2 regions of the Kitasatospora sp. NBC_00315 genome follow, and region 1 is predicted to be linked to the other one. Evidence: riboswitches for the same ligand, from Rfam matches in the RefSeq annotation. Region 1 holds a riboswitch; the other holds the start of a gene.

Region 1 (4,548 bases):
TGCCGTTGCGGGTGAGCACGTCCAGCACCGAGCCCTGGGTGGTGGTGTTCACCCGGCGCATCGCCACCGTGGTCAGCTCGGTGCCGGAGACCCGCAGCGCCTGCTCCAGGATCTCCAGGCTCGGCGCGCCGCCGGTGCCCATGATCAGCCGGGAGCCGAAGGCGGTGCCGGCGATGGTCAGGACGTCCTTGTCGTCCGCGGGACGGCTGTCGGTCGTCACGGCTCAGCCCCCCTGGACGGCGGTGAGGATCTCGACCCGGTCGCCCTCGGCGAGCGCCGTGCGCGACCAGGCGCCACGCGGCACCACGGCCTCGTTGAGGGCGGCGGCGACCCCCGAGGGTGCGCCGCTCACGGTGGCGACCACCTCGGCGAGGGTGCTCGCGACGGGCACCTGCCGGGCTTCGCCGTTGACGGAGAGGGAGATGTCGCTCATACCAGGGCCTTTGCGGTGAAACGGGTGGGGGAGAAGTCGGTGGCGAGCTCCGGCGTCGCGCCGGTGGCGAGGTACTCGGCGAGCAGATCCGCCGTCACCGGGGTCAGCAGCACGCCGTTGCGGTAGTGGCCGGTCGCCGCCACCAGGCCGGGCAGCGCGGTCGGGCCGAGCAGCGGGGCGTTGTCCGGCGACCCCGGACGCAGCCCGGCGGAGGTCTCCACCAGTGGCAGCTCGGTGATCCCGGGGACCAGGTCGTGGGCGTCGCGCAGCAGCTCGTACACCCCGCCGGCGGTGACCGTGGTGTCGTACCCCTGCTCCTCGCTGGTGGCGCCGATCACCAGCTCGCCGTCCTCGCGCGGCACCAGGTAGAGGTGCTGCCCCCGCACCACGGCGCGTACGTTGCGGGAGAGGAACGGCCGGTACGCCTCGGGGACGCGCAGCCGCAGGATCTGCCCCTTCACCGGCCGGATCGCCGGCAGCACGCCCTCGGGCAGGCCCGGCAGCAGGTGGCTGCGGGAGCCGGCGGCCAGCACCACCCGATCGGCGCCGAGCGCCTCCCCGGTGCTCAGCCGCACCCCGGCGGCCCGGCCGTCGGCCACCACCAGCTCGGTCACCTCGGCGCGCTCCAGCACCACCCCGGCCCGCTCGCAGGCGACCACCAGCGCCCGGGCCAGCCGCCGGCCGTCCACCTGGTGGTCGTCCGTGACGTGCAGGCCGCCGCGCACCCCCGGGGCCAGCATCGGCTCCAGCCTGCGGCACTCGCGGCCGGTCAGCCAGTGCGAGTCCAGGCCGAGCCGCCGGTGGAAGGCGTGCAGCTCGCGCAGCTCCTCCCGGTCGTCCGCGTCCAGCGCCACGGCGAGCGTGCCGCAGGCCCGGTAGCCGGTGGAGAGGCCGGAGGCCTCCTCCAGCTCGGCGGCGAACGCCGCGTACCGCTCGTTGGAGGCCATCCCGAGGCGCAGCAGCGCCTCCTCGCCGTACTGGAGCTCGGTGACCGGCGCCAGCATCCCGGCCGCCACCTGGACGGCCCCGCCGCCGTGCGCCGGATCGACCACCACGACACGCAGCCCGCGCTGCGCCGTCCGCCAGGCGACCGCGAGGCCGATGACGCCGCCGCCGATCACCAGGACGTCCGCGGGCGTACCGCTCTCGAAGCGTGTCAAAGTCGCTGCTCTCCCTTCGCCGGTATGACCCGGATCAGGTTCGGACGGTCGCGGGCCGTGCAAGCCCGCCTCTCAGCCCGGTCCGCCGGGCTCCCGTGTGAAGTGCCCCCACCATAACTCCGCGTGCCACCGGCCCCGAAGGCGCGTACCGGGGGTGGCCGGCCCGGCCGATAGGGTGACGCCGTGGGAGAGCTGCTGAGCACGGACACGGTGGTCGTCGTCGGAGCCGGACTGGCCGGCGCGCAGTGCGCGGGCGCGCTGCGGGCGGGAGGCTGGCCGGGCCGGATCACCCTGCTGGGGGACGAGCCGCACGCCCCGTACGACCGGCCGCCGCTCTCCAAGGACGTCCTGCTCGGCAGGGCCGACGCCACCACGCTGGACGTCGACCACGCCGCCCTCGGCGTGGACCTGCTCACCGGCCGCCGCGCCACCGGGCTGGAGCCCGGCGTGCTGCACACCGACGGCGGCGGGCTGCGCTACGACAGGCTGGTGATCGCCACCGGCGCCGCCGCCACCGCACTTCCCGGCGCGGAGCGCGCGCACCTGCTGCGCACCGTCGACGACGCGCTGGCGCTGCGCGTCCTGCTGCGGCCCGGCGCCAGGATCGTCCTGGTCGGCGCAGGCTGGATCGGCGCCGAGACCGCCACCGCCGCCCGCGCGCTGGGCTGCGAGGTGACCGTGGTCGAGGCGGGCCCGACACCGCTGCCCGGCACGCTGCCCGCGGCGGTCGGCGGCGCGATGGCCGCCTGGTACGAGGAGGCCGGCGTCGACCTGCGGCTCGGCGCCGCCGTCGCCTCGGTCGGCCCGCACGAGGTGCTGCTCGACGACGGCACCCGGCTGGCCGCCGACGAGGTGGTGGTCGGCATCGGCGCCCGGCCCGCGACCGGCTGGCTGGCCGGGTCACCGGTGGAGCGGGCGGCCGACGGCGCGGTCCTGGTGGACGAACGGCTGCGCACCTCGCTGCCGGGCGTGCTGGCGGCCGGTGACTGCCTCTCCTACCCCTCGGCCCGCGCGGGCACCCGGCTGGCCGTCCAGCACTGGGACCACGCGCTGCGCTCGGGTGCGGCCGCCGCCGCCTCGCTGCTGGGCGACGACACCCCGTACGACCCGGTGCCGTACTTCTGGTCCGAGCAGTTCGGCCGGATGGTGCAGTACGCCGGGCGGCACGCCGAGGGTGACCGGATGCTCTGGCGCGGCGCCCCCGGCGACCCCTCCTGGACGGTGCTCTTCACACGCGGCGGGCGGCTGACCGCCCTGCTGACCGTCGACCGGCCGCGGGACCTCGCCCAGGGCCGGCGCCTGCTGGAGCGGGGCGCCGCCCTCGACCCGCTCCGGGCCGCCGATCCGGCGGTGCCGCTCAAGTCGGCCGTCACGCCCTGATCCGCCCGGTCACGTTCGGTCATCGGTGTGCCCGTCCGGGGTGCGGGTGGTGCGCGGCGGCCCGGCGAGGTGGCAGTCTGGTGACGTGAGCGAGATCGAAGCGAAGATTGAAGACCTTGTCCCCGAGTGGATGTACCTGCCCGACATCTCGGAGCAGTGGGGCGTCCGGGTCACCGAAGTCCGTGACCTGGTCAAGACCGGCGGCCTGATCGCCGTCCGGCGTGGCCCCAACAGGTCGCTGCAGGTGCCGGCCGCCTTCATCGACGGTCCCGGCCTGGTCAAGCACCTGTCCGGCACCCTGACCGTGCTGCGCGACTGCGGGTACAACGACGCGGAGATCCTGGAGTGGCTCTTCACCGAGGACCCGTCGCTGCCCGGCAGCCCGATCCAGGCCCTTCAGGAGAACCGGGGCACCGAGGTGAAGCGCCGCGCCCAGGCGATGCTGATCTGATGGCGGCCGACACCGCCCCGGCCGGCACCGCCCCGGCCGACACCGCCCCGGGCGCCGGCGCCCCGGCCGACACCGCCCCGGCCGACACCGCCCCGGCCGACACCGCCCCGGGCGCCGGCGCCCGCGCGCGGCTGGCCGAGGCCCGGCTCTACCTGTGCACCGACGCCCGCCGCGAACAGGGCGACCTGGCGCAGTTCCTGGACGCCGCGCTGGCCGGCGGCGTGGACGTCGTCCAGCTCCGGGACAAGGGCCTGGAGGCCCGCCAGGAGCTGGAGTACCTGGAGATCTTCGCCGACGCCTGCCGCCGCCACGGCCGGCTGCTCTCGGTGAACGACCGGGCCGACGTCGCGCACGCCGCCCGCCCGGACGTGCTGCACCTCGGCCAGGACGACCTCCCGGTGCCGGCCGCCCGCGCGATCCTCGGCGAGGACGTGATCGTCGGCCGGTCCTGCCACGCCGAGTCCGAGGTGGACGCGGCGATCGCCGAACCGGGCGTGGACTACTTCTGCACGGGCCCGGTCTGGCCGACCCCGACCAAGCCCGGGCGGCACGCCCCCGGCCTCGGCCTGGTCTCGTACGCGGCGAAGCAGGCCACCGGGCGTCCCTGGTTCGCCATCGGCGGCATCGACCTCGGCAACCTCGACGAGGTGCTGGCGGCCGGTGCCCGCCGGGTGGTGGTGGTCCGCGCGATCACCGCGGCCGACGACCCCGGAGCGGCGGCGGCCGAGCTGGCCCGCCGGGTCCGCGAGCTCTGACCGCACCGCGGACCGTCCGGCGCCGCTGCTGAGCCCCGCTCGGTACCGCCGGACGGTCGCGGCCTCGGCCGGCGCCGGCAGCACCGCCCGTGCCCGCGGGTCCTGGGCCCTGCTCAGTACCGCCGGACGGTCGCGGCCTCGGCCGGCGCCGGCAGCACCGCCCGTGCCCGCGGGTCCTGGGCCCTGCTCAGTACCGCCGGACGGTCGCGGCCTCGGCCGGCGCCGGCAGCACCGCCCGTGCCCGCGGGTCCTGGGCCCTGCTCAGTACCGCCGGACGGTCGCGGCCTCGGCCAGCGCCAGCAGCACCGCCCGGGCCCGCGGGTCCGCCAGCGGGGCGGCGTCGAGCGCCGCCAGCGACTGCCGCATCAG
Region 2 (4,548 bases), 2.1 Mb from region 1:
TCCGCGAGTTCCTGGAGGCGTACTTCCCCGTACCCGGCCCGTTCGAGCGGCCCCGCGCCCTGCTCCCCCGGCCGGCCGAGGGCGTCGTCGCACCGGTGACGACGGCGGGAACGACAGGCTGAGCCGGGCCCGGGCGGGCCGTCACTCGATCCCGAGGGGCGCGATCCCCAGATCCGCCCGCATGAGGCCGCGCATCCGCGCCATCGCGGCCCGGCGCTCCACGATCAGGGCCGCGTCCTCGGCGGAGCCGACGCCCGCGCCCGCGGCGTAGGCGTCACGGAGCCGGCGCAGGCTGCGGAACGCCTCGTTCCCGGCCGCCACCACCGGCGTCGGGCCGACCAGCCAGAGTCGTTCGCTCGCCGTGTACAGGTCGGCGCCGCGGAAGGCCTCCCGGACGGCCGAGTCCCGGGCCCGGTCGGACAGGTGGTCGCCCAGCGCGACCGCCCGGATCTCCTCCCCCGCCGTCTTGAGCGCCGAGACGAACACCGTGTACACCTCGCGGCGCAGCTCCGTCGCCCGGCGAACCTCCTCACGCCGCCACCGGCCGCGGTCGGCGACCAGCGTGGCAGTGATGCCGATGACGGCGCCGGTCAACGTGGAGAGCAGGGGCATCCAGTCCATGCCCGCAGCTTGTCCGAACCGGCCTGTCCGCACCAGGGGCCGTGCACCCGCCGGGTCCCCCGGTGCGTCCGGGCGCACCGGCGGGCCCGGCGGGCCGGTGCGACGGCGCGGAGGTCCGGGCGGACCGGACGGCGCCGCCCCGGGAAGCCCCCTCCGCCTCCCGGAACGGCACGACCGGCGACCCGGCGTCAGTCCGCCAGCGGCAGGTAGACCCGGTTGCCCCTGGCCGCGAACTCCTCCGACTTGGCCTTCATGCCCTCCTCGGCCTCGTCGGCCCGGGCCCCGGACATGTCGTCGCCGTAGGTGTCCATGATGGTCTTGCTTATCTTCATCGAGCAGAACTTCGGGCCGCACATGGAACAGAAGTGGGCGGTCTTGGCGGGCTCCGCCGGGAGCGTCTCGTCGTGGAAGGCGCGGGCCGTCTCCGGGTCGAGGGCCAGGTTGAACTGGTCCTCCCAGCGGAACTCGAAGCGGGCGTCCGAGAGGGCGTCGTCCCAGTCCCGGGCGCCGGGGTGGCCCTTGGCGAGGTCGGCGGCGTGGGCGGCGATCTTGTACGTGATCACGCCGGTCTTGACGTCGTCCCGGTTGGGCAGGCCCAGGTGCTCCTTGGGAGTGACGTAGCAGAGCATGGCCGTGCCCCACCAGGCGATCATCGCGGCGCCGATGCCGGAGGTGATGTGGTCGTAGCCGGGCGCGACGTCGGTGGTGAGCGGGCCGAGGGTGTAGAACGGCGCCTCGTCGCAGATCTCCCGCTGGAGATCCATGTTCTCCTTGATCTTGTTCATGGCGACGTGGCCGGGGCCCTCGATCATCACCTGGACGTCCCGCTCGCGGGCGATCCGGCCGAGCTCGCCGAGCGTCTGCAGTTCGGAGAACTGCGCCTCGTCGTTCGCGTCCGCGGTCGAGCCGGGACGCAGGCCGTCACCGAGCGAGAAGGTGACGTCGTAGGCGGCGAGGATGTCGCAGAGTTCCTCGAAGTTTGTGTACAGGAAGTTCTCCTGATGGTGCGCCAGGCACCAGGCCGCCATGATGGACCCGCCGCGCGAGACGATGCCGGTCTTGCGGCGGGCGGTCATCGGGACGTACCGCAGCAGCACGCCCGCGTGCACGGTCATGTAGTCGACGCCCTGCTCGCACTGCTCGACGACGGTGTCGCGGTAGACGTCCCAGCTCAGCTCCTCGGCCTTGCCGTCGACCTTCTCCAGAGCCTGGTAGAGCGGCACGGTGCCGATCGGGACGGGCGAGTTGCGCAGGATCCACTCCCGGGTGGTGTGGATGTTGCGGCCGGTGGAGAGGTCCATGACGGTGTCGGCGCCCCAGCGGGTGGCCCAGGTCATCTTCTCCACCTCCTCCTCGATCGAGGAGGTGACCGCCGAGTTGCCGATGTTGGCGTTGATCTTCACCAGGAAGTTGGTGCCGATGACGGCCGGCTCGACCTCGGGGTGGTTCACGTTCAGCGGGATCACCGCCCGGCCGCGGGCGACCTCGGCGCGGACGTACTCGGGCGCCAGCCCCTCCCGCAGGGCGATGAACTCCATCTCCGGCGTGACGATCCCCCGCTTGGCATAGCCGAGCTGGGTGACCGCGACGCCGCCGCGGCCGCGCAGCGGGCGCCGCGGGCGGCCGGGGAAGACGGCGTCCAGGTTGCGCAGGTCACCGCCGCGCGGGGCGGTGTGCCTGATCCCGTCGTCCTCGGGCCGGGCCTCCCGGCCGTCGTACTCCTCGACGTCGCCGCGCTGGCGGATCCAGGCGTCGCGCAGGGCGGGCAGCCCGCGCCGCACGTCCGGCTGGTAGGACGGGTCGGTGTACGGACCGGACGTGTCGTACAGCGGGACGACCCCGCCGTTGGTGAGCACCACCTCGCGGTACGGAACCCGCAGGTCGGGGCGGGAGCCCTCGCGGTAGGCCTTGCGCCAGGCGGTGGTCGGATAGCCGGTGCCCGCGCTGTTCGGGGCGCCGTTCGCCGGGGTGCCGCCGCCGTTCGCCGGGGCGCCGGCCGGGCTCTGGACAGACGTCTCCGGTACTTCGAATGTGGTCATCGGACCCTTACTCCCTACGCCGGCATTACCCGGTCAGGTTCCTGCGGTCGACGCAGCGGTCGGTACGTGTGGTGGCGTACCGTTCAGCGCCCTCTCAGCCCGGTGCTCCGAGCTCCCGTGTCTGCGGACGGTGTGTCCGCAACAAGACGTCAACACCGTAGCGACCCGATCGCCGCCGGTCCAGAGCGGGTCCACGCGACGGTCTGCTCCCGGCCAACCGCCACCCCGGGCGCCCCGGGGCGCCCGGACTGTGTTAACCGGAGGTTAGGTGTCGGCCCGGCCCCTGTACCGGGGCACCGCCCCGGCAGGACGCTGCGTGTGACGGCGCGACCACCCCGCGCCGCCCCCGCCACCAGGAGGTTCACCATGAGCGCTGCCGGCCCCGGCACCCCCGCGAGAACGGCCCGGACACCGTGGAAGGCCGTCGTCGGCGGCTCGATCGGCAACATGGTCGAGTGGTACGACTGGTTCGTCTACGCGAGCTTCGCGACCTATTTCGCCTCGGCGTTCTTCCCGCACGGCAACCCCACGGCCCAACTGCTCAACACCGCGGGGATCTTCGCCGTCGGGTTCTTCATGCGCCCGGTCGGCGGCTGGCTGCTCGGCCGGTACGCCGACCGGCGGGGCCGCAAGGCCGCGCTGACCCTCACCGTCACCATGATGTCCGCGAGCGCGCTGCTGATCGCGATCGCCCCGACCTACCGGCAGGTCGGCTACTTCGGGGTGGTCGTCCTGCTGCTGGCGCGCCTCCTGCAGGGCCTCTCGGTCGGCGGCGAGTACGCCGCCAGCGCCACCTACCTGACGGAGGCGTCAGCGCCGGCCCGGCGCGGGTTCGTCTCCAGCTTCCAGTACGTCTCGATGACCCTCGGTCAGCTGATCGGCCTCGGACTCCAGATCCTCCTCCAGCACACCCTGTCCGACTCCGAACTGCACGCCTACGGCTGGCGCATTCCGTTCGCGCTGGGGGCGGCCGGGGCCGCCGTGGTGCTCTGGCTGCGACGCAGCCTGGTGGAGACCGGGGCCTACACCGAGGCGGCCCAGGAGCAGCTCCGGCCGCGGGCCGCGCGGCCCGCCTCCGAGGAGCGCGGAACGATTCGCCAACTCATGCAGCACCGACGTGAGTTCGCCCTGGTGATGGCGCTGACCATGGGCGGCACGGTGGCCTACTACACGTACACCACCTATCTGACCAAGTACCTCTCCAACACGGCGGGCCTGAGCAAGTCGGACGCCGCGCTGGTCAGTTTCTGCGCGCTGTTCGTCTTCATGCTGTTGCAGCCCTTCGCCGGAGCGCTCTCCGACCGGATCGGGCGCAGGCCGCTGCTGATCACCTTCGGTGTGGGCGCCACCCTCGGCACCGTGCCGCTGATGACCGCGCTCTCGCACGCCGGCACCTTCGGCGGCGCCCTGCTGCTCGCCGTCGCCGCCCTGGTCCTCGTCACGGGCTACACCTCGATCAACGCCGTGGTGAAGGCCGAGCTCTTCCCCACCCGGATCCGCGCGCTCGGGGTCGCGCTGCCCTACGCCCTGGCCAACGCCCTGTTCGGCGGCACGGCCGAGTACGTGGCGCTCTGGTTCAAGAACGCCGGCGCGGAGTCCGGCTTCTACTGGTACGTGTCCGGCTGCGCGGCGGTCTCGCTGGTGGTCTACCTGTCCATGCGGGAGACCAGGGGCACCCGGCTGACCCCGGCCGGGGTGAGTGCCGCGCCGGAGCGGGCCACCGTCTGAGCCGGGCCCGCGAAGAGCCCGCGGCGCGCCCCGGTCGGACCTACCCTGAGCGGCATGCACGTACTCCTCGTCGAGGACGACGACCGGCTCGCGGCGGCCCTGGCCGCCGCGCTGGCCCGGCACGGGCACCAGGTGGTCCGGGCCGGGCGGGCCGACGACG

What was found. A riboswitch is a leader RNA that binds a small molecule or an ion and turns the genes downstream of it on or off. The one in region 1 is predicted to bind thiamine pyrophosphate.
Region 2: it holds a riboswitch for thiamine pyrophosphate, as region 1 does, so the genes downstream of both, thiC (phosphomethylpyrimidine synthase ThiC) here and thiO (glycine oxidase ThiO) in region 1, are expected to answer to the same signal.

Annotation. Positions count from the first base shown of each region.
Region 1 covers NZ_CP108025.1:6,112,347-6,116,894, forward strand. The annotation lists gene OG823_RS25475 (thiazole synthase) at 1-220, opposite strand, end outside; gene thiS (sulfur carrier protein ThiS) at 224-433, opposite strand; gene thiO (glycine oxidase ThiO) at 430-1,593, opposite strand; TPP riboswitch at 1,588-1,700, opposite strand; gene OG823_RS25490 (NAD(P)/FAD-dependent oxidoreductase) at 1,777-2,973, shown strand; gene OG823_RS25495 (Rv2175c family DNA-binding protein) at 3,059-3,424, shown strand; gene thiE (thiamine phosphate synthase) at 3,424-4,179, shown strand; gene OG823_RS25505 (polyprenyl synthetase family protein) at 4,441-4,548, opposite strand, start outside.
Region 2 covers NZ_CP108025.1:4,032,815-4,037,362, forward strand. The annotation lists gene OG823_RS16415 (stealth conserved region 3 domain-containing protein) at 1-122, shown strand, start outside; gene OG823_RS16420 (hypothetical protein) at 142-621, opposite strand; gene thiC (phosphomethylpyrimidine synthase ThiC) at 810-2,660, opposite strand; TPP riboswitch at 2,655-2,789, opposite strand; gene OG823_RS16430 (MFS transporter) at 3,027-4,388, shown strand; gene OG823_RS16435 (response regulator transcription factor) at 4,443-4,548, shown strand, end outside.